4 regions of the Pseudoalteromonas sp. MMG006 genome follow, and region 1 is predicted to be linked to each of the others. Evidence: predicted binding sites of a transcription regulator. Region 1 holds the regulator's gene; each other region holds the start of a gene.
The links. The regulator sigma-54, encoded in region 1, starts transcription at its own class of promoters, with help from an activator protein. The targets are predictions, from matches to a motif close to GTTGGCACGNNNNTNGNNT.
Positions count from the first base shown of each region.

Region 2: the regulator sigma-54 is predicted to act here: its motif matches at 5,992-6,010, upstream of J8L73_RS13360 (TorF family putative porin).
Region 3: the regulator sigma-54 is predicted to act here: its motif matches at 5,577-5,595, upstream of J8L73_RS09210 (PA2169 family four-helix-bundle protein).
Region 4: the regulator sigma-54 is predicted to act here: its motif matches at 3,011-3,029, upstream of J8L73_RS00875 (EF-hand domain-containing protein).

Region 1 covers NZ_JAGJEJ010000003.1:23,217-31,073, reverse strand. Annotated here, with positions in the region: gene J8L73_RS04300 (YgiQ family radical SAM protein) at 1-1,382, shown strand, start outside; gene J8L73_RS04295 (protein disulfide oxidoreductase) at 1,452-1,988, opposite strand; gene mgtE (magnesium transporter) at 2,030-3,388, opposite strand; gene J8L73_RS04285 (HPr family phosphocarrier protein) at 3,505-3,777, opposite strand; gene rapZ (RNase adapter RapZ) at 3,807-4,664, opposite strand; gene ptsN (PTS IIA-like nitrogen regulatory protein PtsN) at 4,681-5,133, opposite strand; gene hpf (ribosome hibernation promoting factor) at 5,138-5,425, opposite strand; gene J8L73_RS04265 (RNA polymerase factor sigma-54) at 5,452-6,951, opposite strand; gene lptB (LPS export ABC transporter ATP-binding protein) at 7,021-7,746, opposite strand; gene lptA (lipopolysaccharide transport periplasmic protein LptA) at 7,743-7,857, opposite strand, start outside.
Region 2 covers NZ_JAGJEJ010000014.1:11,061-18,917, reverse strand. Annotated here, with positions in the region: gene J8L73_RS13375 (nitroreductase family protein) at 1-166, opposite strand, end outside; gene J8L73_RS13370 (ABC transporter ATP-binding protein) at 351-1,232, shown strand; partial or broken gene J8L73_RS13365 (M1 family aminopeptidase) at 1,242-4,820, shown strand; gene J8L73_RS13360 (TorF family putative porin) at 5,206-5,892, opposite strand; gene J8L73_RS13355 (hypothetical protein) at 6,171-7,334, opposite strand; gene J8L73_RS13350 (AsmA family protein) at 7,644-7,857, shown strand, end outside.
Region 3 covers NZ_JAGJEJ010000007.1:79,549-87,405, reverse strand. Annotated here, with positions in the region: gene J8L73_RS09230 (RNA polymerase sigma factor) at 1-141, shown strand, start outside; gene J8L73_RS09225 (FecR domain-containing protein) at 138-1,217, shown strand; gene J8L73_RS09220 (TonB-dependent receptor) at 1,227-4,262, shown strand; gene J8L73_RS19300 (biopolymer transporter ExbD) at 4,484-4,732, opposite strand; gene J8L73_RS09210 (PA2169 family four-helix-bundle protein) at 5,090-5,533, opposite strand; gene J8L73_RS09205 (LysR family transcriptional regulator) at 5,712-6,650, opposite strand; gene aceK (bifunctional isocitrate dehydrogenase kinase/phosphatase) at 6,670-7,857, opposite strand, start outside.
Region 4 covers NZ_JAGJEJ010000001.1:195,532-203,388, reverse strand. Annotated here, with positions in the region: gene J8L73_RS00890 (sigma 54-interacting transcriptional regulator) at 1-750, opposite strand, end outside; gene J8L73_RS00885 (hypothetical protein) at 753-1,292, opposite strand; gene J8L73_RS00880 (HAMP domain-containing sensor histidine kinase) at 1,294-2,751, opposite strand; gene J8L73_RS00875 (EF-hand domain-containing protein) at 3,065-3,298, shown strand; gene J8L73_RS00870 (hypothetical protein) at 3,322-3,549, shown strand; gene J8L73_RS00865 (EF-hand domain-containing protein) at 3,727-3,963, shown strand; gene J8L73_RS00860 (EF-hand domain-containing protein) at 3,973-4,209, shown strand; gene J8L73_RS00855 (amidohydrolase) at 4,332-6,005, shown strand; gene J8L73_RS00850 (YgjV family protein) at 6,064-6,300, opposite strand; gene J8L73_RS00845 (cyclic nucleotide-binding domain-containing protein) at 6,580-7,236, shown strand; gene J8L73_RS00840 (phosphoribosyltransferase family protein) at 7,300-7,857, opposite strand, start outside.

The DNA of each region.
Region 1 (7,857 bases):
TTAAACAAGCAGGTATTGATTTAAAAGCTGAAGCTGCAAAGCCTATAACTATTCAACCTGCTCGCCCTAAACCGTGGGAAAAAACATACGTAAAACTCCCTGCATTTGAGCAAGTAAGTGTTAATAAACCTCTATACGCTCATGCATCACGTATTTTGCATCAAGAAACAAACCCTGGTTGTGCCCGTGCGCTTTTTCAGCGCCATGGAGATCGCTCTATTTGGGTAAATCCGCCTGCTTATCCGCTTGAAACACATGAAATGGATGATGTATTTGGCTTGCCGTACCAGCGTATTCCGCACCCAAGTTATGGTGATGCTAAAATACCAGCTTACGACATGATTAAAACGTCGGTTAATATTATGCGTGGCTGCTTTGGTGGTTGTTCGTTCTGTTCAATTACAGAGCACGAAGGACGAATTATTCAAAGTCGCTCGCAAGAATCAATAATTGAAGAAATTGAACAAATTAGAGATAAAGTGCCAGGCTTTACTGGGGTTATTTCTGATTTAGGTGGCCCTACTGCTAACATGTATAAACTACGATGCACGAGTAAAAAAGCAGAGAGTACGTGCCGTCGTTTATCGTGTGTTTATCCCGATATTTGTAAACACATGGATACCGACCACACACCAACAATCGATTTGTATAAAAAAGCCCGTGAAGTGAAAGGTATTAAAAAAATATTAATTGCCTCGGGTGTACGTTATGACTTAGCTGTGCGCGATCCTCGATACGTTAAAGAATTAGTAACACATCATGTTGGCGGCTATTTAAAAATTGCACCAGAGCACACTGAAGACGGCCCTTTGTCTAAAATGATGAAGCCAGGCATGGGCGCATACGATCAATTTAAAGAATTATTTGATAAGTACTCAAAAGAAGCTGGTAAAAAACAGTATTTAATACCGTACTTTATATCTGCTCACCCAGGGACAAAAGACGAAGACATGGTAAATATGGCTTTGTGGCTTAAAACGAATGACTTTAAGCTAGACCAAGTGCAAAACTTTTACCCTTCACCAATGGCAAATGCGACGACTATCTATCACACTGAAATGAACTCGCTTCGCAACATCAAAAATAACGCTGAGGTGGTGCCTGTTCCTAAAGGGGCTCGCCAACGTCGATTGCATAAAGCGATTTTGCGCTATCATGATGCATCTGGTTGGCCTATGATCCGTGAAGCACTGCGTAAAATGGGTAAAGCTAACTTAATAGGTAAAGGCCCTAATTGCTTAGTACCAGAAGAAGGCCGAGATGAAAAAGCAGGTAAAGGCGCTAAAGGTCGCCCAGCTTTAACGCGCCATACCGGTTTTAGCCAATTTAAAAAGGCGAATACAAAACCAAAAGTGGGTGGTAATCGTCAGCGAGTAAGGTAATAGCCACGCAAGCCTAAAATTTAAAAGCTCTTTATTGACACATTAGTATGGGCAATAAAGAGTTTTTTGCTAAAAAGCTTCAGATAACCATAAGCGTAATTTAAGCGACCATAAAGGCTGAATGCCTGTAAGCCCTTGCGTCATTTTACTATCTTTTAAGATTATGTAGGAAGGCGTTACTTGTCCTTGCCAATCGGCAAATATCTCACCATTTCGATCATTTATTGTTGTAAAGGTGTAGTTGTTTTCAATGAGATAGCGATGAAGATCTTGATCCGATCCCGACTTTATTGCAATGGTCACTATCGAGTAATGAGTGTCTTTTGCAAGCTCGTTTATAGCTTCAGAGGTAATACTACAAATAGGGCACCAAGTACCCCAAAAATAAATAAGCGTTGGTTTACTTTGGCTAATTTTACCTAGGTTTATGGACTTATCTTGATAGTCTATTAACTGCAATTGCGGGTTAGCTGGCATCACAGGTTGTCGCCACCAATTGATAGCTGTATAAATTATGATAAATATAAAACCATATACCAACACACTCTTTAGTGTTGAAAGCCCTTTATGTTTGAGGGATTTTTTAGGTTTGTTATTAGCTGCCATGAGAGTGCTTATTCAAATCACTTTTATCAAACGGTTTTAACTTATATCAGCAACCAAGTCGCTGTGCCTAAAAAGGCAAAAATACCAACAATATCAGTTACGGTAGTAAGCACAACACTGCCTGCCAATGCGGGGTCAATATTCATCTTTTTCAATATAATAGGAATACTTGCACCCGCCACGCCCGCGACGACTAAGTTCATAAACATAGCGAAAGCGAGTACGCCACCAAGCATAAAATCCCACTGCCAAAGTGCTATAACACCAGCAATTAAAAGAGACCACAAAATACCGTTTAACGCGCCAATGGCAAGCTCCTTCATCATTAAGAAGCGTTGGTTTGTTTGATTTATATGACCTACAGCAATACCACGAATAACAAGTGTTAAAGATTGGCTGCCAGCAACGCCCCCCATAGAAGGCACAATACCGTTTAGCACCGCCAAAATAGGCAATACATCTAAAGTACCTTCAAAAAAGCTTGCTACAAAGGCTGCTGCAAGAGCGGTCAATAAGTTTACACCTAACCAAACTGAGCGTTTTTTTGAGCTTTTTAAAACGGGTGCAAAGGTATCTTCTTCGTCATCAAGACCCGCTAAGCTCAAAAGGCTATGCTCAGCGTCTTCGCGTATTACATCAACAATGTCATCAATGGTGACACGGCCTAACAGGTGTGCGTTATCATCAACTACCGGTGCAGATATCCAGTTATGACGCTCAAAAAGCTGTGCAACTTCACTTTCATCCATAGAGATTGGAATTGATTCACAATCTTCGTCCATTAAATCAAGAACGATTTTTTCTGGTGGGTTAGTTAGTAAGGTACTGAGTGATAATGCACCTAAAAAACAGTTATGTTTATCGACTACATATAAGTCATCAGTGCCTTCAGGGAGCTCGCCTCTGAGTCTTATATAACGGAGCACTACATCAAGAGTAACATCAGGGCGAATGGTTACCGTATCGGTGTTCATCAACGCGCCAGCGGAGCGCTCTTGATATGATAGGGCTTGAGTTGCTCGTTCCCTGTCTTGAATATCCATTGCGCTAACAACGTCTTTATAAACGGTGTCAGGCAGGCTTCGTAGCACTTCACCTAAATCATCATGCCCCATGTCTTCAGTGGCGGCGGCTATGTGCTTAGGCTCCATTTGAGCAATAATGCCTAAACGTACATCTTCAGAGAGTTCTTCAAGAACATCACCTTGCACATCAGGGTCAACTAATTGCCAAAGTAAACGACGGATTTTATGGGGTGATGATTCTAATAATAGTGCAGTGTCACAAGGAGCTGTTTTTGCAAGCATGCGCCTAACTTGAACAAATTGACCACTATTAAGTGACTTGGTCACCTGTTTTAATTGTTGAAGTGGGTAATCTTGTTCAAAAGCTTCAGGCATTGGCGTCCTTTACAAATTTTTATATTACTTAGGGGAGGCGGTAAGTGTACAGGCGCACTAACCTTATTTATAAGCTTAACCGGGTAAAATTTTTTATTACTAAAAGTTAAGCTTAATTATTCTTGTTCATTAAACCGTTGTGCAATTAACTGCCCAACAGCATGTAAGGCTTGCTCAGAATCAGGGCCTTCACACACTACTTTAACTTCTTTACCTTGGCTGCTTTCTAGTAGCATTAATGCAAGTACGCTATCGCCAGCTGCTTCTTTATCATCTTGAAACAGTGTAATGGTGGCATCAAACTGCACGGCTAACTGTGCAAGCACTGTCGCAGCTCTAGCGTGTAAGCCAAGTTTGTTTTTTATTAAAAAAGTGTCTTCACAATGCATAATCTACTCTATGTAAGCTGAACAGGTGATTATTTGGCTGTATTATTTTCTTGTTCACGGTGTCTAATTTTTACATTAGGGTGCGTCATCGCAAAGCTCTCACCAATTGTTTGAGCTAAATACACCGAACGGTGTTGCCCGCCAGTACAGCCAATGGCAATTGTTAAGTAACTACGATTATTACGCTCTAGGTGTGGTAGCCATGTTTGTACAAATGTTTGAATTTGCCAAGTGAATTTTTGTACTATGCTGTGGCTCGCTAAATAATCTTTAACCGGTTGGTCTAAGCCATTTAAAGGCTTAAGCTCTGGCTCCCAATGCGGATTTGGCAAAAAACGAGCGTCAAATACATAGTCAGCCTCTTTAGGGATACCGTGTTTAAAACCAAATGACTCAAAGGTTACAATAAGTTGCTTATCTTTTTTACCGAGAATTTTCTCACGGATAGACTCCGCTAATTGGTGAACACTCAAGTCGCTTGTATCGAGCATAAAGTCAGCACGGGTTACCAATACATCTAGCAATTGTTTTTCTTTTTGTATAGCTAAATCAAGTGGTAACGAGTCAATAGAAAGCGGGTGCAACCGGCGTGTTTCAGAAAAGCGTTTGATCAGGGTTTGATCGTCACTATCTAGATAAAATAAAGTGGGATTTGCAAAACCTGGAAGGTATTCAAAGATATCATTAAATTCATCTTGTTCTTTTGGGATGTTACGCACATCGATACTAACAGCTATTTTATCGTAGGTGTCCGACACACTTCGCACTAAAGAGGGGAGTAGGTTTACTGGTATGTTATCTACGCAATAATAACCTAAATCTTCTACAACGCGTAAAGCAACCGACTTTCCAGAACCGGAGCGGCCACTTATGATAATTAACTCCATTTATCACCCTTTTAAACTACGATTGGTTAACAATGACTTGGTAAAGCTCAGCATCAGATTTTGCACAGCGTAGCTGTTTACAAAACTCTTTGTCATTTAGTCTATCAGCTATAGTTGCAAGAGTCTTTAGGTGCTGCTGGTTATCGCCATCTGGTACGATGAGTGCAACAAATATATCAACTGGGCGGTTATCAATCGCGTCAAAATTTATTGCTTTTTCACTTACAAGTACTAATGCTAATGGCTCTTCTGCACCACTCATTCTTCCATGAGGGATTGCTATACCACGGCCTATCCCCGTGCTGCCAAGTTTCTCTCTATTCATTAAAGCAGATAAGATATCTTGTTGGGAAAGGTAAGGAAGCTTTTCATGAGCAAGCTCACTAATAAACTCTAAAATTCTTTTTTTGCTATTAAAAAGGACCGCAGCTTTGCTGCAGTCCTGGCATATAAGTGAGCTTAATTTCATCATATTAGTGTCGAGCAAGCTTCTCTTTGTGTTTAATAACTTGACGATCGAGCTTATCAATCAACGAGTCAATGGCAGCATACATATCTTGATGTTCAGTAGATGCAAATAATTCTGCACCACTTACATGGATAGTAGCTTCAGCTTTTTGGTTGAGTTTTTCTACATCGAGAATGACATGAACATTGTTTATATGATCAGAATGCCTTTCTAGCTTTGCAAATTTATTATTTACGTAGTCTCTCAATGAATCAGTAACATCTACATGACGACCAGTTAAGTTTAGTTGCATAAGCGTTTTCCTCTTTGTTTTGCGTCTTATATCAAACTCTTTCGTTGATTAGACGGTGGAATAGCCAGAGATTCGCGGTATTTTGCGATTGTGCGTCTAGCTACTTTAATTCCTTGCTCAGCCAATATATCCGCAATTTTACTATCACTCAATGGTTTTGCTGAGTTTTCTGCGGCAATCAATTTTTTTATCAAAGCACGTATTGCTGTAGACGAACACTCACCGCCATTTTCGGTGCTTACATGGCTTGAGAAAAAGTATTTAAGCTCAAATATACCACGTGGCGTGTGCATGTACTTTTGAGTAGTTACGCGCGAAATAGTCGATTCGTGCATTTCTACCATTTCAGCAACATCGTTTAAAACCATAGGCTTCATGGCCTCTGGACCATGCTCAAAAAAGCCCTGTTGCTGCTTAACAATACAATTAGTTACTTTAAGCAATGTGTCGTTTCTGCTCTCTAGGCTTTTTATAAACCATTTAGCTTCTTGTAAATGAGAGCGAATAAATTGACTATCACCACTAGATTTAACTGTACGCGACATAGCTGCATATTGGCTATTAACACGTATTTTAGGCATGCTATCTGGGTTTAGCTCAACGACCCAGCGGCCTTTTATTTTTTTCACCGACACATCGGGAATTACATACTCTGACTCTTCCCTTACTATAGTATCTGCGGGTTTAGGGTTTAGAGTGTGTATTAACGTCATTACTTCTTTAAGCTCGTCTTCTTTGAGCTTAGTTTTCTTCATTAATGTACGATAGTCGCGAGCTGCTAATAGATCAATATGCTCGGTTAAAATCATCTTTGTTTCATTGATAAAAGGCGCATCTTTATCAAACTGATTTAGCTGAATACACAAACACTCTTGTAAGCTACGAGCTGCTATACCCACAGGATCAAATAACTGAATACGTTTTAAAACGGCCTCTATTTCATCAAGTTCAACTTCACCTTCGTCGTCATTCTCTTGATTAAAGCTTTCTAAAATTTCTTCACAACTAAGTGTTAAAATACCAGAGTCATCTACGGCTTCAACTATCGCTATTGCGATAGCTTCATCCGTGGGACTAAATGGCGTGAGCTGTAATTGCCACATTAGGTATTCGTGAAGTGTTTCGGTTGAAGCACCTTGGTAAATAGATTCATCTTCTGGCATTGGGCCTGATGATGAAGCAGGTGCTGCGCTCATGTACTCATCCCAGCTTACATCCATAGCCATTTCGTCACTTACTGTATCTTTAGTAAGTGCTTCACCACTATCTTGCTCGTACTCGCTCGGTTTTTCGTCAGCACTAGCGCTTACGGTTACTTCGTCGTTATCTGCTTTTTGCTCGTTTTTACCAGCCGATTCTTCCGTGTAATCTTGTTCATCTACTTCGAGAAGCGGATTACTATCAAGCGCTTCTTGTATTTCTTGCTGGAGATCCAATGTACTGAGTTGCAGCAAACGAATTGCTTGTTGCAGCTGTGGAGTCATTGTAAGTTGCTGGCCCATGCGCAGCTGTAATGATTGCCTCATGTATCTCTAACAATCCTTTTATGTTGTTATAATTAATACTAGCAGATGCTTAAAGACATGGCGTAAATGTTACAGCCTAAATTGCTCGCCTAAATAAACATCGCGTACCGTTTTATCGTTTAATACGTGCTCTGGTGTACCAGAAGCAATTAACTCTCCATGAGAAACAATGTAGGCTTTTTCACAAACATCAAGGGTTTCTCTTACATTATGGTCGGTAATTAATACACCAATGCCGCGATTTTTAAGGTGTTCTATTATTTTCTTTATATCTAATACCGATATAGGGTCAACACCTGCAAAAGGCTCATCCAATAAAATAAATTTAGGATTAGCGGCTAATGCGCGCGCTATTTCTACACGACGGCGCTCACCACCCGATAAAGCCATACCTTGGCTGTCTCGAATATGTTGGATACTAAATTCATCTAACAAGTTGTTAAGCGTATCTTCTCTCGCTTTTTTATTAAGCTCTTTACGCGTTTCTAAAATAGCCATTAGGTTTTGATAAACGCTAAGCTTTCTAAAAATTGACGATTCTTGTGGCAAGTAACCTATGCCTAATCTAGCACGACTATGCATGGGTAAAAGAGTAATATCGTTCTCATCGATAGAAATTTTGCCTTTATCGCTTGGTACAAGGCCTACTATCATATAAAAAGTAGTCGTTTTGCCTGCACCATTTGGTCCGAGTAACCCTACAATACTGCCGGCTTTGACTTCAAGGCCAACGTTTTTTACAACTTCGCGACCTTTATAGCTTTTTGCTAATAGCTCTGCTTTTAATGTGCTCATGGCTGACCTTTATCACTTTCTTTTTTTGGCTTAACAGGCACTAAAATAGTGTGCACGCGGTCGGTTGAGTTTTCATCTTTTTCGGCGCTAATTAATTGCTGTTGCATGTCG
Region 2 (7,857 bases), on a different contig from region 1:
CTTTAATACAGGCTTCAATTATATTTTTAGGTACGGGTCGGTCGCTAAAGCTACGAATACTATGGCGGCGCTGACTAGTTTGTAAAAATTCGTTTGCACGCTTTAGCATTTCATCGTGAGGGTATTCTATAAAGTCGTTTAGTGGTTGGCTTTGATGTTTTTGCATGGCTTTACGCTTCTTATAAAGTGTGTGTGTGGTTTTTATACCGACTGAATAAATGCTAGGCAAGTATTTTTACTTGCTGTGTTTATTTATTGTTACAAAATTAACTGTCGTGTAACTTATGTTCCTTTTTTTTATGTGGTATAAAAAACGCAATAAAAAACTATTAGAATTCAAGGAAGTAAAAATGCTATCAATAACAGGGTTATCTAAAACCTACGATAATGGCGTACATGCACTACAAGGTGTTGATTTATCAATAGGAAAAGGGATGTTTGGGCTGCTTGGGCCAAATGGCGCGGGTAAATCGTCACTTATGCGCACTATTTCCACGTTGCAATCTGCCGATTCGGGTTCAATCACTTTTGATAGTATTGATGTTTTTAAAGACCCACAGGCTCTGCGCCAACGTTTAGGTTACCTACCGCAAGATTTTGGCGTATACCCGCGTGTTAGTGCTTACGACTTGCTGGACCACATGGCTGTTTTGAAGGGCATTCATAACAAAGGCGAGCGTAAAGAGTCGGTGGAAGGCTTGCTTGCACATACTAATTTATATCAACATCGTTCAAAAGCCGTAAGTGGCTTTTCGGGCGGTATGCGCCAGCGTTTTGGAATTGCACAAGCCTTACTTGGCGACCCTGATTTACTAATTGTTGATGAACCCACCGCAGGGCTAGACCCTGAAGAGCGAAATCGTTTTCATAACTTGTTAGTAAGCTTGGGCGAGCAAAAAGTCGTTATATTATCGACCCACATTGTTGAAGATGTAGCAGAGCTTTGCCCAAATATGGCCGTACTGGCAGGCGGAAAAATACTATTAGAGGGTAACCCCATTGCCCTTACCGATAAACTCCAAGGCCAAATTTGGCGCAAAGCTATGAGCCAAGAAGAAGCGCTAGAGCTTGAACCGCAACTGCCTGTTATTTCAAAACGCTTATTTGCTGGGCAAACCATATTACATGTATTAGCCAATGAAGCCCCTGAAGGTTTTGAGCTCAGCAGTGCAAACCTAGAAGATGTGTATTTTTCTACATTGCTTAATCATCGTAACAGCCAAGTAGCATAAGGGGGCGCTATGTTTTTTAATATGCTCGCGTTTGAGCTGCGCTATTTTGTGCGCCAGCCTTCATTTTATGTGACTTCATTAATCTTCTTTTTTATGGCGTTTTTTATAAGCTCCAGTAGTAAGTTTCCGCTAGGTGGGGCTAATGTTCATATGAACTCGCCTTATACCATTATGCTTTTAACGGTTATCTTTTGTACGCTTGCTATGTTTTTAGTGGTTAACTTTGTTGCAAGCTCAGCGATTCGCAATAGTGAGACCAAAATGGATGAGCTGGTGTTTAGTAAGCCCGTTAACCCGCTTGCTTATCAATCAGGACGTTTTTTTGGTGCTTACTTGGTTGTGCTCGTTGTTTTTTTAACTGTGCCATTAGGCGTGTTTTTGGGAACTCAATTTGGTTTGTTGGTTGGTTGGCTTGATAGTGAGCTAGTTGGCCCTAATAAGTTTATATATTACGCTGCGCCTTTCTTATATTTAGCGGTGCCAAGCTTATTGGTGCTCAGTGCTATTTTTAATAGTGTGGCGGTTTATTTTAAAACCATAATGGCGGTATATGTAACGGCCGTGGTGATCTATATAAGTTACCAATTGGCGAGTATCTATTTTGACGATTTAGCGTTTAGAAATATTGTTGTTTACGCAGACCCATTTGGCACTGGTTCATTAATTGACTTAACCCGTTACTGGACTGTAAGTGATAAAAATACTGAAGTGTTAACGCTCTCGGGCGATTTTTTAATTAACCGTATTTTATGGGTAGCAATAAGTTTAGCGATGTTTTTTGGCCTTGGAAAGTTAGGTAACCGCGTAGTCACTAAAAAACAGAAAAAGCAATTTGCTGTTTCTACGTTTGTAAAAAATAAACAAGCAGCACTTATTAGCAGCGCTAAAAATTACAAGTCAAAAGGGGTCAATACGCAATCGCAATTAGTAATGCGCAGCTTATTTGAGCTTAAGTAGGTTATATTAAGTGCTCCTTTTATGATTTTAGCGGGTGTCAGTATTATTACGTTACTCGCACCACTTTTTGCGCCTATTGGCGCATATGGCACAACAGATTGGCCGCTCACACAAAACATGGTGGGCATTATTCAAAACGCCTCCGCTATATTTATGTTTATTATTATTGCTTATTACAGCGCAGAGCTGGTTTGGCGAGAACGCCACAGTGGTATGGGCGATATTGTTGACAGCTACCCGGTGCATAACAGTGTGTTTTGGGTATCTAAAATTATTGCGCTAATCACTGCAGTTTGTGGCCTTTATTTAGTAGGCATGATGTTTACCATTGCAGTGCAACTATTTAAGGGGCAATTTAACCTAGAGCTTGGCCAGTACTTATTTAGATTGGGCTACCTTACATTACTGCCTTTAATTATGATGGCTATATTGGCGTTCTTTTTACAAATAATTAGCCCTAATAAATACATAGGTATGGGTTTGTTTATTCTGTATTACATTGCTCAAATGGTAATGGGTGCTTACGGGTTTGAGCATCATATGTATCATTTTTCACAAAGCAGTAGCGTACCGTATTCAGACATAAACGGTTACGGGCATTTTTTACAAGGCGCGCATTGGTATACCCTATATTGGGGTGCATTGAGTGTGTTTTTAGCTATTGTAGGGTTTGCTTTATGGCATCGCGGTCCATCGCAAACATTGCGTACGCGTTTATCTTTAGTGCGTTACAACATGTCTTTAAAAGGCCAGGTTACAGCCGTTATAAGTTTATTGGTATTTGTGGGCGCGGGTTATAACATTTATTACAACACCCGTGTAATCAATGAGTTTGTAACAAGTGATGATAACAAAGCGCTACAAGTAAGGTATGAGCAAGAGTTCTCACAATACAAAGATTCACCGCTGCCTATAATAACTGATGTTGATTTACACATTGATATTTATCCTAAAAAACGTGCTTTAAATGCCGTGGCTAAAATTAAGTTTACCAATACCGCAAACGAGCCAATAACCCGTGTGTTAATTATCGAGCCTAGCCAATCTAAAAGCTGGGATGTAAAAATGGCGGGCGGGAAAATAGTCGAGCGTTTAACCGATTTTGGCATGGTATGGTTTGAGTTTGAACAACCGCTAATGCCGAATGAAGTACGCGAAGGTGAGCTTTCTGTTTCTCGTGAACACGACGGTTTTGTTGATAGAGGATCTGATACTCAACTCGTGCACAACGGTACTTTTATAAATAATAGAGAATTACTACCGCGTTTTGGTTATCAAAAGTATTTTCAAATTGCCGATAAGTATGAGCGCCGTAAGCACGACTTACCCGAACTGGAACGTGCACATAAACTAGAAGACAGTCGTTTTTATACGCAAAATGAGTTTGGTCCTGCTAATGGGTTTATAAACTACAAGGCAACGGTAACCACCGATGAGTCGCAATTTGCTATTACACCAGGTTATTTAAAAAGTGAGAGTGTAAAAGACGGACGCCGTACTTTTATTTATGAAATGGACGCCCCCATTTTAAACTTTTATTCTGTGCTTTCGGCAGAGCTTGAAAGTAAAAAGGTGGAGCACAACGGTGTAAACATTGAGGTGTACTACCACAAAGATCATGCATGGAATGTTGACCGTATGATTGAATCGGTACAAGATTCGATAGATTACTACACGCAAGCCTTTGGGCCATATCAGCATAGGCAGCTTCGTATTATTGAGTTTCCTAAGTATCGCTCGTTTGCGCAAAGTTTTGCCAATACGGTGCCTTACTCAGAAAGTATGGGCTTTATTACAGACCTAAGAGATGAGAGTAAAGTTGACTTACCTTACTATGTAACCGCACATGAAGTTGCACACCAATGGTGGGGGCATCAAGTATCGGGGGCTAATGTAGAGGGCAGTGCCGTTATTTCTGAAACACTTTCCCAATACAGTGCGCTTATGGTGCTAAAAAAGCGCTTTGGCGCCGAGAAGCTTCGTAAATTCTTAAAGTACGAGTTAGATAAATACTTAATGGGCCGTACTGGCGAAGCCTTTGAAGAAATGCCGCTGTATAAAACACAGTCGCAACAATATCTTCATTACAATAAAGGCTCAGTTGCAATGATGGCTTTGTATGACCGCTTAGGTGAAAAACGCTTAAATGCCGCACTTAAAGCGTTTTTGAATGAGTTTAAATACCAATCAATGCCATACCCAACCACACTTGATTTACTTAGTTACTTAAAGCGAGATGCAACACAAGCTGAACAACGCTTTATTGATGATCAGTTTAAATATATAACGCTTTATGAGCTTGAAATGAAAGAAATCTCGGTTACAGATGATGTTGATAGCGAAGGTTTTTATACAGTAACACTGAACGTTGAAGCAACAAAGCAGCATGCCGATGGACAAGGTGAAGAAACCGAGCAACCACTCGATGAGCTAATTGATATTGCATTGTTTAGCGATGACCCTGAAAACCTACTCGCTGAAGACTTTGTTATTTACTCGCAAAAGCATCAAATAGTATCTGGTACCAATACTATTGAGCTAAAAGTAAAAGAAAAGCCGATGTTTGCAGGGGTAGACCCGTACATTAAGCTTGTAGATAAAGACAGTAAAAACAACCTAGCTAAGTTTTAAATATTAGCTATTAACTTAAAGGCCGCATTTAGTGCGGCCTTTTTTTAGCTAATGTGTATAGCATTAACCCTCAATAATACTTAATTACTTCAGGGCTAAACGTGGCAGCTAGCTGCGTTAAAACCTCTGGTTTAGAAAAACTAAATAGTGAATTTTTGTTTAGGTTCCGCCGCGTTTCTCTCACCCAAAATAGATTAGTCACTTAAGCGAGTTGGTATAACAGGTAAATGATTTAACCTCAGGGAGATAGTGATTGATTAACCGAGGCGTATGGTCGAGCGTATTAGTTGCTAACCTTAGAGGGCGTTATGGGTATTTAAGCTGTTCTAAAAACGAGAAAAGGGCCAAAAGGCCCTTCGTGTTGCAGCAAGTAACACATTCTTTTCTATAGCGTAAAGTCTACTGCATATGCTACGTAAACTTTAACATCTGATTCGTCCATGTCGGTGTCAGATACGCCAAAAGTAAAACCATCTTTTGATACAGAGATACCGTAATCAATAATATTATCATCGCCAATAAAGTCACCAGAGTAATGACCTAAATGAAGTGCCATTTCCGTACCATTGCTGCCAACAGCAAAGCTGTAATCAGCATTTAGGTATAATGAATCACCAAAGTCAGTGCCATCACCGTCAGCAGCTGAAGTAGCAAGTACTGCTGCACCAAAAGTAAAACCTTCTACACTAATGCTACCGTAAATTTCAGAGAAATCAGCATCTGCTTCAGACGCTGCATCTGGGTATGCGTAGTAAATGTAACCTACATCATAGCTAACTGTTTCATTAATATCGCCACCAAAGCCAGCGTATAGGTCTAGCTCATAAGTCATTTCGTCGGCCCATGAAGCATTTGATACCCAAGTACCAGCATAAAAGCCAGACTCATCTGCGTAATCAATACCACCAGAAACAGCAGCATCTCCCCCAGTTTGCTCTTGTCCACGCCATAAATAGTTAGATGTTGCCGCAGCGTTTGCTGTTACTTCAGCATGTACAGCCGTTGACGTTAAAGAAGTTGCACCCATTAATGCTATTGCGCTAATAGCGATGGTTTTTTTTAGTTTTAACATGTCCATTTCCCGTTATATGATTTTTGCTCGCCAAGGTTTTTATTATGTATTCGCAACCCTTTTGGCTGGCGGCTTTTTATTGTTTAACTAACGGTATATTTGCACTGTATGTGCCAGCTCAATTAAATTATCTTTAAAATGGTTTTTTATTGATATAAAACAGATGCTTGAAGGTTTTCTATTAAAGCGTAGTATTATGAGGAAGGAAGTATTGCGCACACTGCTGGTGCATAAATTAACCTAACTGCACCAGATAAATACAGTTAGGTTAGAAGTTTTTAGCCAAATATAGTGCGCATAAGGCTAATTGTTTCGTTTACACCGCGACCTTTTTGTACTTCGCTAATAATTGAATCACGCTTAGTGCGGATATGCTCCGGGATATCATCGGCGGCAAGGGCGCGATCTACTAAAATCTCTGCCGATTCCTTGCCTCTACGCTGCGTCTTTCCAGTAGTGGACGTACTACGCTTAGGCTTGCTCAGTAACTTTATGTAGTTAGAGTTATCGGCTGTGCTTTTATCTGCGTAGTAAAAAAAGCAGGGTAGTAGTGCTTTAATACCCACAAGTTGAGTTTCTAATTCATTTGAGCCACTCGCCATTTTAAACCACGACATAGCGTGTATGCTTTGCACAATATCTTGCCAGTAACGTTCAAAATCACGATTATTTAGTTTAGTAATACCAAGTGCGCCACATAGGGCATCTAGTCGGCTATTACTAATTGGGGTAAATACATCAGGGCGACGCATAGCTAACAAGCGAGTTGCTGGCGCTAATGTTGGTTTTTCATCTGTGGCGTTAAATGCATTTAAGTAAGCTACAACGAATTGTTGGTAGTCATTTTGCTCTACATCGCCTTCAAGAGGGATATGACTTAGCGCATCATCAAATGCACCAGGTAAGTCTGCTAGCATTTGGTGAAAACCTTTAGCGCTTTTAGTTGAAGCAAACCATTCAACGTCAAAATTATACGTGCTTGGGTCTAGGGCAGATGTATGCTTACCACTAAAGGTAAGTAAATCTTCAGGGATCATTTCCTTTAGTGATTGCTGGCGAATACTGCTTATGTAATTCGTTAAACGAAGCTGTTCTTCAAGAGCAATAAGCTCTTTATGTTGCTCTACAAACATACTTACTACTGGCCAAGGCGCAACGCGTAAAGTTTTAACTTGTAAAAAGCTAATTGCTGATATGAGTTGATCGTGTAACTTTTTTAAAATGGGGAGCTGTGGCGTTTCAAGCAAGTCGTAATTAATACGATCTTTACTTGCGCTCAGTAACTCGTAGCACCAACCTAAAAAATCTTCTGGGTGGTTTTCTACTTTCACGGCCATTAGGTTTAGGCTAAGTTCTGAAGCTTGCTTCAAAATATTTTGGTAAATTTGACTTTCTTGCTCGCCTAGCGCCATTTTTGACGGTGAAATTAGCAGTTTTTTCATGCTTTGAAGACTCTCCGATTAGATACATTTTTTAGCTGCTTCATTTTAGCGTAAATACACCAATAGCAACAGGGGCGTGCATCATACCTAAGAAATTAATGTATGCAATGTTGAAGAACTTCAATAAGTACGATAGATATTAACTTGCGTTTTTTTAAAGTTGTATGTGTCAGTTAAGTCGTTTTTCAGCACAAATTCATTTTTAGGTAAATAAATTGCCATAAAACGCTTTTTTATTATAACTACAATGATTTTAAAGCTAACACTCGCTATGATAAGAACATTATTTGCACGTTTGAAAGGATGATCATGAAGACCTTACTTAAAATTGTTGGTGTAATACTCCTACTTTGTATTGCATTAATTGTTGCCGCGCCATTTTTAATTCCTACTGATACCATTTTTAACAAAGTTTCGCAGCAGGTTGAAAGCACAACTGGGCGCACACTTACTATAAATGGCGATAAAACGCTTAGCGTATTTCCTGCGTTAAAGTTAGAACTTAACGACGTGCACTTTGCGA
Region 3 (7,857 bases), on a different contig from region 1:
CTAAGTCAAAGCACTGTTGAAAAGCATATTGCAAAAGGATTATTACAGACCACGCTTTATATGCGCGAGCATGAACACAGTGGTGAAATGCGCCCTAAAGCACAAGCTCATCCTATATCAGTGGGGAGGGTTGCAGAATGAGTAATGTTCATCAATTTAATTCAAAAGATCTTATTTTAGAAAAATCATGTGATTGGATAAGCGCCATTGATAGGGGGTTAACCGATGATGAAAAAGAGCAATTTAAATTATGGATGATGCAAAGTACAGCTCACCAAGATGCTATTTATGAATTAGCCCAATTGTGGGATGAATTATCTGTATTAAATGAGTTAAGTAATTTATTTCCTCACCATAACAGCGCTAAAGAATCTAAAAAGAAGTGGATGTTTTCATACTCAATTGCTGCAAGTTTATTTGCTGCATTAATGGTGTGTAGTTACTTATTAATTAATTTAGAAAGCGGGTATAACCAGGAGCAGGCTAGAATAAATTACACCAAAATATATAAAACTAAGGTTGGTGAGCAGGCCACTTATGTACTGCCCGATGGCACCATAGTACAGCTTAACACCAATAGTTTACTAGAAGTTGCATATAGTAAAGGACGCAGACAGTTGTTACTAAGCAAAGGGGAGGGGCGTTTTAATGTAGCAAAAGACGCAACACGTCCGTTTAGTGTTATGGCAGGTGATAAAAGCTTTACGGCACTTGGCACGGTGTTTAATGTGCAGCGCAACACGTCATCAGATTTAGAGCTTGTGGTGACCGAGGGCAAAGTTATGATTACTGACCCTAGCGTAGCAGTTGAAGCGAACGACTTTAAAGATTATCAGCAAGCAGATAATAGCAATCACAAAGTACGTCAAATTAACGCCAATATTGTTATCTCTGGCGAAAAAGCAATTATAGAGCAAAGTGTTACTAAACCTATTACTCAGCTTTCGATGGGTGATGTTCAACGTGATTTAGCTTGGCAAAATGGCATGCTTATTTTTAATGGTGAACAACTGAGTGACGCACTAAATGAAGTTAGTAGGTACACTTCGACTCGATTTGAGTTGTCGTCTGATGAGTTGGCAAGTATCAAAGTAGCCGGTGTTTTTAAAGCGGGAGATGTTGAAGGTTTATTAGAAAGCTTACAAACTAATTTTTCGATTGAACATGAGCGTTTAGGTGAGCATGTAGTAACGCTAAAACACCATACAAAGTCATAAGTAGACGTTATGCACATCAAATTAATGTTAGCTAAAGTTGCAACTATAAATACAGTAAGTAAAAAAAACATTAAAAAAAAGAAAGCATTTAATAGAGGATTTCTGTTTGTCAGCTGTTTATATAAGTTGCGCAGTAACCAAACGCATTTATTGAGTGGTTTAAGTGTGCTTGCTCCAGCTTTATTTAGCTTAAGTGTGCAAGCTGCAACTCAAACTACTGGGCAAATGGTGCAATTTGATATAAAAGCGCAGCGAGCAGATAAAGCCTTAATTGAATACGCTAAACAAACTGAGCAAACCGTGGTTTTCTCCTTTGAGTTAGCGAAGCAGTATAACGCAAATTCGGTTTATGGATTTTACACTCAGTTAGATGCACTTGAAGCATTACTAGGTGGGACTGAGCTCGATGCGGTTGTTGATCAAAATGGTTTACTGAGTATAAAACTCAAACAAATCAACAGGAATGATAACAACATGATGAAGCTTTCAGCGGTCAGTGCAGCAGTATTACCAGCTTTACTTGCAGCAAACTCGCAAGGTGTAAATGCAGCAGAAGAAGTTGCTCAAGAAAAAATCGAAAAAATTGCTATTGTTGGTAGCCGCGTAGCGGGCCGTTCAGTAGAGGATTTACCTGTCCCAGTAGATATTTTAAGTGCCGAAGCACTTGAAAATACAGGCCAAACAGAAGTTGGCCGTATGCTGCAATCTATTGCACCTTCATTTAACTTTTCAAGTTCGTCAATTAGTGACGGTACCGATGCATTAAGACCTGCAACATTACGTGGTTTAGGTCCAGATCAAACACTCGTATTGATCAACGGTAAACGTCGCCATCAAGCAAGTATCATTCATATTAATACATCGGTAGGCCGTGGTACTGCGGGTACCGATATGAACGCTATTCCAGCATCGGCTATTAAACGTATTGAAGTACTTCGTGATGGAGCTGCAGCACAATATGGTTCTGATGCTATTGCGGGTGTTATTAATATTGTACTTAAAGATGCGAGCGAAGGTGGCAAAGCGGCCATTAATTACGGCGAGTATTCAGAAGGTGATGGCGAAACAATTAACATTGATTTCAACAAGGGCTTTGCATTAGGCGATGATGGTTATTTAAACACCACAATTAATTATCGTGACCGCTCGCCTACAAACCGTGCAGGTTTACATGGCTCATGTCAGTTTTACGGCTGTACTGAGTTAAGTGATGGCACTTTACTTGCCGGTGATCCGCGTGAATTAACGGTTGATAGAGACACGTTTAGAATAGGTGATGCAGACTCTCAGCAATTTGGCTTAACCATTAATACGGGTTATGAGTTAGGTGATGGCGAGCTTTATGGCTTTATTACGTACTCAACGCGTGATAATGAATCAGCAGCATTTTTCCGTCATAATGCAAATGCGGGCGGTAACCCTGTATTACAAGACAATGATGCGACTATCCCATTAGGCTTTTTGCCAAAAATTAATACAACAATTGATGATGTGTCATACAACTTTGGTTATAAAACTGAATTTGATAACGATGCTAGCTTAGATTTGTCGTACACATACGGTGAAAATAGCATTGATTACACAACAAGCGACACAATTAACGCCTCTTACGCTAACTTTTTACGTTACGATCAAGGCTTAAGCGCTGCAGATATCCGTACTACTATTCCTCGTGAAGCGTATGCTTATGGCATGGAATTATCACTGCAAACAATCAATATTGATTTTACTAAAAACTTTGATGATTACTCACTTGCTATGGGTGCTGAAATTCGTACTGATGAGTATCGAATTTTAGAAGGCAGTGAATATGCATATCGTGATTACGACACATTAAATGGAGTTAGTATTTATAGTGGTTTGAGTGGCGGTGTAGGCTCTGAAGATGCATCTGGCGGTACACAAGGGTTTGGTGGTTCTTCTCCTGCATCGTCAGTTGATGAGTCACGAGATGTAATTTCGTTTTACCTAGATGCGGAAACTTACATTATTGAAGATGTTATTTTATCGGGCGCACTTCGCTACGATAACTACAAAGGCTTTGGTGACACTGTAAACTTTAAACTTGCAGGTAATTGGGCTGTTACTGACGATATTTCATTACGTGGTGCATTAAGCTCTGGTTTTAGAGCGCCTTCAATGCAGCAATTATACTTTAATAACATTAGCACACAGTTTGTAGTTGCAGAAGATGGTTCTTTAGTTGCTGAGGAAGTAGGTACATTTAGAAATGACTCTACACTTGCACAAAGTTTAGGTATTCCAAAACTAAAAGAAGAAAAATCGCAAAACCGCAGTTTAGGTATTGTTTACAACGTAACAGACAGCATTAATGTAACTATTGATTACTACTCAATTGATATTGACGACCGTATTGTAATTAGTAACCGTTTAGGCAAAGGGCTTTCTTCAAGCTTAGATGCTGCACTACTTAGCTCAGGCGCAGGCGCTGGCCAATTTTTCTTAAATGGTGCAGATACTGAAACTTCGGGTATCGATTTTGTTGCAACATGGAACACCGAAGGTTTTGGTGGCACCCTTGATTTTACCCTAGCGGCTAACTTTACTGAAACTGATGTTGTATCGTTATTTACGCCATCAGGCTCAGGCCTCGAAACAGTGCCAGTAGAAGATGTATTCTCTGATCAAGAAATTTCGATTATTGAAGAATGGCAACCAGAGGATCGCATTAACTTAAGTGCGCTTTATCAACGTGATGATTGGACAGTAAACTTATCACTTAACCGTTTTGGCGAGTACACAGTGGAAGATGGTGGTCGCCAAACTTACAGCGCAGAAATATTAACTGATGTTAAAGTTAATTACTTTGTTACTGAAGATTTATCGGTAAACATTGGTGCAAACAATTTGTTTGACGTATACCCAGATAAAAACGAAATTGGTAACTCTCGCTCAGGGACTATTGTAGATGCAAACGGCAATACGATTGTCAGCAGTTCAGGTGTATTTGAATACTCACGTCGCTCAGCGCCATTTGGTTTTAATGGTGCGTACTACTATGTAGGTGCAGAGTACCGCTTTTAATTAATAACACTCCCTTTCGTTATTTAACTCAAAGGGCCGCAAGGCCCTTTTTTTGGTTTACCATCAATGTATAACTACATTATTTAGATACTAAGCTAATAGTGTAATCTTCATACTCTTTAATATTATCCATTACTCTCATTAATGTATTATGTTTACTATTTTCGTGAGCCTTAATAAGTACAGCACTTACTTTGTATTTAGCCGCAAACATCGCAAGATTATTGGACACTTGTTCTAAGATTTATTAATCTGCCAGAAAAATACACCGCATTATGTTCATCAATATTAAAAGTGGCACTTTTAGTTTGTTTATTGATGGTGGGTTTATCAAATGGTCGTTGTATTTCAATGGCCATAGGTTTAACAAATGATGTAGTAACAATAAAAAATATCAATAAAATAAATACGATATCTAACATTGGTGTCATATCTACATCAGCATTATTTTGAGCTGTTTTATTTTTCATATTGGACCTTAACGTTAATCAAATGCTGCGGCGCCACAGCAAGGAATTAGGTACCTGTTACTAAAACTAGCACAGTAAAAATAGAGTGTGGTTAAATAAATATTCTATTAAAGTTAATAGTTTGTATTGGTAATGTGTGTTTATTAGGGGGTAATTAGAGCTTATTGCTCTTTATTAATTTAAGTATGTTGAATCTAGGTGAGTTTAATCTAGGCGCGGGATTAGAGTGTAATGAGCTAATAGTTGCTTCTACATAATTGGAATAAGAAGCCGAGTAAGGGTTCGTGTTCTGCTCATGCCATTACTTGGCAATAAAAACCCAGCTAAAATGCTGGGTTGTAGTATAGGCTATTGCATTTAGTGTTTTTGCATACGGCTCATTTCAGCATGACAGCTTTGCATCGTTAATAAGGTTTTAGCAAGAGCTGCTTCACAGTCAGCAGGTTGCGGCTTATCCATTGCAGTTTTAATTTCGTCAAGCGTCTTATCCTCAACTTCTTCAAGCTCTTTTACGTATGTACTATCGTTATGCGAGCTAAAAGTTGTTAGCAGTGATGTATAAGCACGTCTTGCTTCAACGGCAAAAGATGAGCCGTCTTCTCGTTCACCTTTTTCGTTAATTGCATAAGGTTGTAAGCGTTCTACACTCACTTTTCGGGCATCTATCATACGTTGAAAAAGTGCACCAATAGCAGGGTCTTCTACCTTCTCTTGTGCTTTTTGATAAAAATCGATGCCGCTGTTCATAACTTGGATGATGTCAGTAATATGATTTACTTCTGTTCCTTGATGGGTGTTCATAATGACCTCTTTTATTAAATGAATGTATCGTTCAATTTAATAAAAGCAAAGCACGTTCCAATGTTTTTTATTTTATTTAACTGCTTGATATGCAATGGTTTAAATGGGTTTTATGGATTGCTAGGCTTAGGTGAGTAGATCAAACCTAGCAATTTTTACATTATGTCGTGTAATAAGGTTATTTAAGCTCTTCAGCTACTTCGGCTACTTTTTGACGAAGCCAAATATGGCTAGCATCACGATGTAAAAGCGGGCTCCAAATCATATCCAGCTCAAACGGCGGGATAGGAAACGGTGGCTCTAATATTTTAAGGCCCGGATCATCTAAATAAATATTAGCGGCTTTTGAGGGTAAGGTTGCAATTAAGTTTTTCTCTTTCGCTAGGTGAATAGCTACATGGTAATTACGCGTAAAGGTGGCAATGTTGCGATGTTTTCCAAAGTGAGCGAGCGCTTCGTCAACCCAACCTAGTTTTTGAACATCTTTAGGGTCCATACCCACACCTACACCAAAACCTGTTTTACTTACCCATATATGGCGAGCTTTTAAATAGCTGTCGAGACTGAAATTTTCAATAATTGGGTTATCTGCTTTTACCAAGCAACAAAAGCTGTCTTTCCATATACGTTTATGGTGAAAAGATTGCGGTAAATTTTCAAAGCGATTAATAGCCATATCTACTTTACCATTTTCAACATCATGAAACGTTACATCACTGGGTGTAAGTATATCTAAGGTTGTATCGGGGGCTTCTTCATGTAATTTACTTAAAAGCTTTGGCGCTAGTGTACTGGCTGCGTAGTCGCTCGCCATTATTCTAAACACACGTTTACTTTGGCTTGCTTCAAACTCGCGATTAGGCGCAAGGGTTTCTTCAAGGGTCATTAGTATGCCACGAATAACCGGTTGAAGTTCAATAGCGCGCTCAGTAGGTACCATACCATCGCTAGTACGTACTAAAATGGGGTCGTTAAATAAGTTACGTAGACGTTTAAGCCCATTACTCATTGCAGGTTGCGTTATGCTTAGCTGATTGGCAGCACGCGTTACGTTGCATTCTCGTAGTAATGTGTCGAGGTAAACCAGTAAATTTAAATCTATTTTACTTATATTCATTGTGTGTGTCCTTTAGCGCTTACCAGTGGTGAATAAAGCGCTGTGCTGTCGGGTAAGGGTAAATATGACTTACCTGCCCATTTTTTATATTTTGTTGTGCTTGCTTCCAATAACTAACATCTATTAGTTCTGGGTGAGTGCTGAGTAAAAACTTTTTATACATAGGGTTTGGCATTACAAATGTACAAAGTTGCTCTGGAAATACATCTTGTGGAGCAACAGAATAACTTTGCTCATCGGTTAAGTAATCGTCGTAGCTTTTGGCCTTTGGTAGGGCTCTAAAGTTCATATCTGTTAAGTATTGAACTTCATCGTAATCATAAAAGATAATGCGTTTATGCTTACTAACGCCAAAGTTTTTTAAAAGCATATCACCGGGAAAAATATTAACGGCAATCATTTCTTTTAACGCTTGGCCGTATTCTTCTATTGCGTCAGCCGCGCTTTCTTCGCTGGCACTTTCTAAAAACAAATTAAGCGGTGTCATGCGTCTTTCTATATAAAGATGCTTGATGATCAACCAATCGCCTTCGATGATCATAGATGAGCCTATTGTTTTGTGTAACTGCTCAAGTAAATTACTATCAAAACGCGCTAAAGGAAATACGACGTTAGAGTACTCTATTGTGTCGGCCATTCTGCCTACGCGATCATGACTTTTTACGAGTTGATAACGCTTTAGAACAGTATCACGGCCAAAAGGTTTGCTCTCGCTAAATTTATCTTTTATTACTTTAAACACATAACCAAAGGAGGGGAGAGTAAACACCATCATCACCATGCCAGGTGTGCCGGGGGCAATAGTAAACGTGTCATTTGAGTGTGACAAGTGGCTTAAAAACTCACGATAAAACTCTGTTTTGCCTTGTTTGTGAAAGCCTATTGCGTTGTAGAGTTCGGCCAATGTTTTATTAGGCATTAACTGATTTAAAAAACGCACCAACGCAGAAGGCGCATGTGTTTCTACCATAAAATAAGCACGAGCAAAGCCAAAAACAACTCGCATTTGAGATGATTTAGTTAAGAGCGCATCTAAATAAAGACCGTTATCTCCATCATGTAATACGGCAATAATAAAAGGCTGAACACCACTTTGTGACACCACACGGCCAACTATATAAGCTGCTTTATTACGGTAAAAAGGCGTGTGTAATATATCAAAACGCATTTGCCAAGGTTGATGGTGAGTATCAGGTGCTTGTTTATA
Region 4 (7,857 bases), on a different contig from region 1:
AACTTGAAGGTTAAGCGGCATATCGCCAATTTCATCTAAAAATAACGTGCCGCCCTGCGCTTGTTGAAACAAACCTTGGTGATCTTTCACAGCCCCTGTAAAAGCACCTTTTTTATGGCCAAATAATTCAGACTCTAAAAGCTCTCCAGGTACAGCACCACAGTTAATAGCAACAAATGGTCCTTCGCTTACATGGCTGTGTTGATGAATAGCCTGAGCAAGTAGCTCTTTACCTGTACCGCTGGCACCAGAGATAAGCACATTAACTTGTGTTGGACCAAGTAGTTTTACTTGCTCAAGCAAATGCAACATAGCGCCACTGCGGGTCACAATATTACTTTTTGGTACAACTTCATCGGCGTTTACGCCATGAATTTCTATGGCTTTTGCAAGGCTGTCGAATAACTCATCTTTATCTACTGGTTTTGTTATAAAAGCAAAAATGCCCTGTTTAGTGGCCTCTACAGCATCAGGAATAGAACCATGAGCTGTCATCATAATAACAGGCAGTGCCGGGTAGCGACTCTGCAACTGGCGATGTAACGTCATGCCATCCATTTCGTCCATTCGTAAATCGGTTATTACCGCATCAAACACTTGGTTTTTGAGTATTTGCAGTGCCGTAATACCACTTTCGCAAGTAGTTACCTCATAGCCTTTTGACTCAATACGAATGGCCAATAACTTTAATAAGCTGGCGTCGTCGTCAACTAATAATACTTTTGCACCTTGCGGCTTTTGTTCGGCCATAATTACTGATCCTTGGTATCTTCACGCAATAAAAGCTGCTGCTCTATGGTTGCTAATGACGTAAGGGTTTCTTGCATTTTATCATTTAGCGCTTGTTGTTCTTTTTTGGCATTTATTTGCATTGTTACTTGCTGCTTTTGAAGCCATAAGTATTGCTTTATATCGTCAGGCCAAAAGTAAGCCAAATCAAGCTTTAGTAATTTACTCATAACCGCATTAGGGTTGGTATTTACGTTTAAGCACATGTATTTAAAAAAGTGTTTAAGCTCAGTTTCACCTAAGTAAGTTTGCTTTACAGGGATTACTTTAAACCCACCACATTGATTAGCATGCCAGGCAATAACTTGCTCTGTGGGTGGATAGATCGGATCGCTTTTAGGGCGTACTTTTGGGCTAGGTAATGTGCTTTTATTTTTTGTTGTTGTATCAGTTACAGCCGCAGGTGAAGATACAGCACGTTGATGTGCATTGTTTATTTCACAGCCTGATAAAACAATAGTACTGCTCAGCACACATAAAATAGCCATTGAACGCGAGCGCATGCTAGTTAACTCCTTGATTTTTTATAATGGGAATTTTTATTAAAAATTGGCAACCACTAGGCTCGTTATGCTCAACGCTCAACTTACCTCTTAGTTGTTCAACCGACTCTTTAACTATGGTTAAGCCTAATCCACTGCCTTGCAGCGTAACATCTTTATTATGTTTACCTTGATAAAATGCGCCGAAAATCTGTGTTTTTTCTTGCTCTTTTATACCACAGCCATTATCTATTACTTTTATATTAAGCTGGCTTTGTTCAAGCGATATATCTATAGCTACGTGCTGCCCTTGCTCTGAAAACTTTAAACCATTTGAAATGAGCTGTATTAAAATCATTTCTATTAATTCACTAGGCAAGGCCAGTGGTTTATTTGATAAGTTATTTTGCCACTGAAGAGTTTGATTTTTTGCCGTTAGACGATGTTCAAAATGACTATTAATTTTCTTAATTAAATAGCTAAACTCTACCTCGCTTAAACTATCTTTGCTGGTACGAATTGCATTGTAGCTAAGTAAACTATCAATCATGGTTCGCAGGCGCACCATTGACTGGCTGATCAGCTCAAGGACTGCTTTTTGTTCATCGGTTATAGGGCCTACAATTTCATCACTTAAAAGATCAGTTCCTTCGACCATTGAAGCAAGCGGTGTTTTTAGCTCGTGTGTTACATGGCGTAAAAAGGTATCTTTTTGCTGTTCAAGTACATGTAGCTGCTCTTGCACCCACTGTAGTTTATTACCAAGTTCTACGAGCTCTGCAGAGCCATGTACGGCTATTTTTTGCTGCCAATGCCCTTGCCCTAACTTGTCGATTACTGACGTTAAACCCTTTAGGCGCTTACTAATACGCCATAAAAAACCGCCACCAACAACTAAAGTAAGCGGAATAAGTGCTACTAACCAATTAATAAATGAAGACTGCAGTGAAGAAAGCTCGTTTTGATTACTCTGTATTTGTGCTGCGTTTACGTCACGAAGCCATATAGTTTGCTCTGCTACTAAGTCGCTAATAGGTAAGAATAGCTCAGCTTGCTGCTGTTTTTCTTCGACTAATTGAGTATGAGCTGCTTGTAAGGTTTGCGCTAAACGCCGCCATTTAGCATTGTAATCGGCTGATGCACTAAGTTGAGTTAGCTCCTCAATTGTTTGCAGCGATGCTTGCCATTTATTTACTATTAACTCATCAAGAGATTCACTTTTTAAAACCCAGTTTTGCCGAGTCGCACGCTCTAAACTATTGAGATCTTGCTTTAAGGTGTTAAATGATTTGGTAACGAGGTAATTATTACTGACTATTTGCTGAGTAACGGCGAGTTGTTTATTAAGCGCATTCAAAAACACAATAACCACTAACGAAAGTGGTAATAAAGATAACAGCATACTTATGACAAACTGCCCTATTAAATTAGGACGCCAATTAAGTAATGCATGGTACTTTTTAGCCATAATGGTTGGCATTGTGTTTAATCCTTTGCTTTTTAGCATCTATTATCAGGCTTTTACTTTATACACTGGCTGAATCAGTAATTATATTTAATGCGTTCAAGCCCTTTGACTTATTAATTGTTGCCAAATAGCAACAACCTAACCTGTTGATATCTCAGCTATACGAAGCAATGCCTTTAAATATGTTGCAAAAATCACACAAAGTTCTGTAAAAACTTCCTATTTAAACACAACAAAAAACCTAAACTATTGATTAAAAATAAAAATAAATATTGGCACTGTTTTTGTAATTGCTAATTTAAATTTATTTAATAAGGAAATAATTATGAACAACCGCTTTTTAGTGATTTTATCATTAGCTGCTTTAGGTATTTTTAGCACAAGTGCCTTTGCAATGGACGTTCAAGCTACTTTTAATGAACTAGATAAAGACAGTAACGGTACTTTAAGTGAGTCCGAAGCTGGTGAAGACGCCGTACTTCACGAAAACTTTTCGCAAATTGACACTAACCAAGATGGTCAATTGTCGCTAAACGAATTCAAAAAGTTTATTCAATAACTCATTAAATAAGGAACGTGATTATGAAACAACTTATAGCCGCTTTTTCATTAATGTTTTTAGCCATTAGCGCAACAGTTTTAGCATCGCCGGTAAATGTTCGCTTTGCCCATTTAGACGCAGACATGGACGGGCAAATTTCACTTGCTGAAGCAAAGCAAGATAAGGAAGTAATGAGACAATTTACTGATTTAGATGAAAACGACGATGAAAAAGTTTCAAAAAAAGAGTTTGAGAGTTTTAAACCATAATCAACACTCGCTAATTAAGTTTCACTTAAGATTGTTACTGTTAAAGTAGAATTAAAAGCATTTGCCATAATCCCTGAGGGAGTGTGTAAACGGATTTAATGTTGGGAATTAAATTACGGCAAGTGCTTTTTCTCTTTTCTGTAGCCAAACTAAAATATGTCTTTTGGAAGGAAAACCATGAAGATACTAACAGCTATATCGTGCCTATTTTTACTTTTTAGCTTTAATGCCGCAGCACTTGACGTAAAGCAACGCTTTGATCACCTCGATAGCAATAAAAGTGGCTACCTAACCCAAGATGAGCTTGAACCTCAACCACAATTATTAAGTACATTTATAATGTGGGATAAGAACCAAGATAATCAAATTTCGTTAGTCGAATTCAAAAATTACCTAACCAACAACCTCTACTAAGTGATTTGTATGAAAAACATAAGCTATATAACGCTCCTAGCGTTTAGTATTTTTAGCACCACTTCCTTTGCAGCCACCAACGATATTGCAGAGCAATTTAAAAAACTAGATAGAAACAAAAATGGCTTTTTATCTCGGGCAGAAACTGCAATAGACCCCGCCTTATGGTCACGTTTTGCAAGCTATGATAGAGATAAAGACAGCCGACTTTCACTGAGCGAATTTGGTATATACGCCAGTAAATAACTTTAATAAAAAGCTGGAACCTCGTATTCAGCTTTTTATTAACCCAGAAAAACGACCTCGCATTGGTATTATAAATTTTGGTTTGCTAGTGTTAACGCACAAACAATAAAAAATAATACCTTATGCAACTAAAAACATTGATAAAACCACTGCTACTAGCAAGCATTTTAGCTAGTTCTTACCACGCGGTTGCTCAAACCAAAGTTATATTCAACGCAAACGGCTACACGCCTTTATACAAAGGTGAAGTACAGCAATTTTCTACGCTAGTTATTAAAAACGGTAAAGTAGTAAAACTAGGTGGCGAAGCGCTTAAAAATAGTTTTCCTGATGCGAAACTGATTGATGCGCATGGTAACACTTTGCTACCAGGTTTGATTGACGCGCACGGCCATGTAATTGGCCTTGGCGACAACTTATCGCAATTAGATGTACGAGGTGCAAAATCGGTTAAGGACGTTACCTCAAAATTAGAAGAGTTTGCAAAAGATAAACAGGGCTGGATCATAGGCCGAGGTTGGAACCAAGAACTTTGGAGCGATACCCGCTTTCCAACAGCTAAAGACTTAGACAAAATAGTTAACGACCGCCCAGTGGTTCTCTCTCGCGTTGACAGTCACGCTATTTGGGTAAATAGTAAAGCACTTGAACTTGCAGGTATAACCGCTACAACAAAAGCCCCTGAAGGCGGTGAAATAATAAAAGATGAGTTTGGCAATCCTACTGGCGTATTTGTTGATAAAGCCGAAGCGCTAATTACAAAACATATGCCAGCGCCTTCAAAAGACGATATTAGCAATTCACTTGATGCAGCTGGCAAGCACTTATTAAGTCTAGGCATTACCTCAACACACGATGCAGGCATTGATAAAACAACATGGCAAGTTTACAAAGAACGTGGTGACTTGGGTAACTTACCACTTAGAATTGTGGCTATGTTAAGCGGTGCAAGCCCAGATTTAGAAGAAATGCTAAAAGCAGGCCGCTACCACGATAAAAATGACTTTATGGAAATTCGTAGTGTAAAAGTATATGCCGATGGCGCATTAGGCTCTCGTGGCGCTGCTCTTATTGAAGAGTATGCGGACAGAGCTGGTCATCATGGCTTAATGCTTGAAACACAGCAAAAGCTAGAATCTATTTTTACTCAAAGCTTTAAAAGTGGCTTTAGTGCAAATACGCACGCTATTGGCGATAAAGCAAATAAGGTAGTACTAGATGCCTATCAAAATGTATTTAAAAAAACCGGCGGAATACTTCTTCGAAACCGTATAGAGCATGCACAAATTGTAACGCCTGACGATATTCCTCGCTTCAAAACATTAAAAATAATTCCATCTATGCAGCCTGTGCATGCAACATCAGATATGCACATGGCAGAGCAGCGTTTAACTGACAAACAGCTAAGTGGCGCTTATGCTTGGCAAACATTTCTAAAACAAGGTTCGGTAGTGGCTGCAGGGTCAGATTACCCCGTAGAACTTGCCAACCCGTTCGATGGTTTGTATTCAGCTATCACACGAATGGATCATAATAAACTGCCTGAAAATGGCTGGCGTGCAAGTGAAGTGTTAAGCAGAGAAGATGCCTTACGTGCATTCACATTAGGGGGTGCCTATGCAGCGCACCAAGAGTTTAAAGTTGGTAGCTTAGAGCAAGGTAAATGGGCTGACTTTATTTTAATAGACAAAGATTACTTTAAAGTACCCGTTGAAGAAATTTACAATACCCATGTATTACAAACATGGATTGCCGGAAAGCTTAAATACGAAAAAGAGGTAAGCGGTAAGCGGTAAATAAAACCAAAAAAGGGTTAACGTTTGAAGTTAACCCTTTTTAGCGCTATCGAGTGGTTTAGCTTTTAGCTGAAACCACTTTTGGCTGGCGATATAATTTAAAAATGTGATACATGTTTACTAGCGCAAGTAGGCCATTAGTAAAAATGACAGGTACGGCACCAATTGCCACACCATAAGCTGTAAAAACAATACAGCCAAACATATTATACCAACGTAGTTTAACTACATCGGTCATTGTTAACGATGCAACCAACAAAGCTGATGCAATATAACCTAAATATTCCCAACTCAATTGTTCTCTCCTAGGCTTTAGGTTAGCATTACATTACTGCTAACTTATTGCACTTATAAGTATTGCAAAGTATTAAATAAAAAAGCTAACTTGCATAAAAACCCAAAAAAGTTTGCTGGTGGTTGCCAACAACTTTCTAAACCATTACACGGGAAATGAAGGTAAAATAATACAATTAGCAAAGCTAAATGTAATTGCAAGTTAGCGTAAATTCTTAGAGCTTTAATGTTAACGTCATTAAGGTGTAATAAATAGGACAATTGTCCGAAGAGCATATTGATGTTTCAATACCATTTTTCTAGTTATCTTGTTGAGCAACTTCTTACCTTTGCGGGTAGTAGTTATCAGCAATCAAAAAAAGAAGTGCTGATCCACCAAGATCAGCCCTTAAGCAAGCTTGTACTTGTGCGCAGTGGCACTGTGTCGTTTAGTTACGATGTAGGCAATGGACGCCGCCTGCTGTTAGGTCAATTGGATTGCAATAATACGTTAATAGGCGAAATAGAAGCGCTTAACAATAACCCATGTATTTATACTGTTACGTGTTTTAGTGATGTAACCTATAACTTAATTGAATTACGACACTGGCGAGCATTATTACTCGAAAAGCCAGAACTTAGCTTATACACGGCACAAACTATCGCGGCTAAGTTTCAGGAAAACCAAAAAATCAATTTAGATAAGCTATTACTCCCCCTGAGCTACAACATAGCTAAAGATTGCTTATTAAGAGCCGAGAATAACAACCCTACGCTGCTAAGAGCCTATCCCACAGTAAATGCCGAAGCCGAACGTTTTGCTACCACTGAGCGCGCGTACAGGCGTGTTGTGACAGAGCTCGTTGAAAAAAATCTAGTGCAAAGAAGTACGCACGGTTTACAGGCGGTCGATATTCCCAAACTTAGCGAATATGTTGATAGCTTTGCTCAACTTTAAATTCTTTAAAATTTATCCATAAAAAAAGGCCTTAACGGCCTTTTTTTATGGATAAATTACATACTACTTTTCTAGTAAAATATCGTGAATCTTCGCAAGGTCTGATTTACCTTCAATGATTTCATCTGGCGTTAAACCCGATAGCTCATGCGGGAACACTAACCACTCTTCCGACTCATGAATGTAGTAATCAGGGATTGTATCTACTTTAGAGTTTTTTGGTTTGTAGTACGGGCATGCAATACGAATATCGCTAGGGAGATTTAAGCGCATTAACTCAGAAAGTTTTTCTTTAAGGGCTACAATACTGCGGCCTGAGTCAAATACGTCATCAACAATCAATAGCGAATCACCTGCGTTAGCATTTTCTACAATGTAGTGTAGACCGTGAACTTTAATCTCTTTTGATTGCTTGCCAATGCCGTAATAAGACGAAGTACGTACAGCAATATGATCTGTTTCAATGCCTTTGTAATCGTAATACTCTTGCACAGCAATACCAATTGGTGCACCACCTCGCCAAATACCAATAATAAAGTCTGGACGAAAGCCGTCTTTATAAACTTGTGCCGCTACGCGGAATGAATCTTCAAGTAGCTGTTGAGCTGTGATGTAGCACTT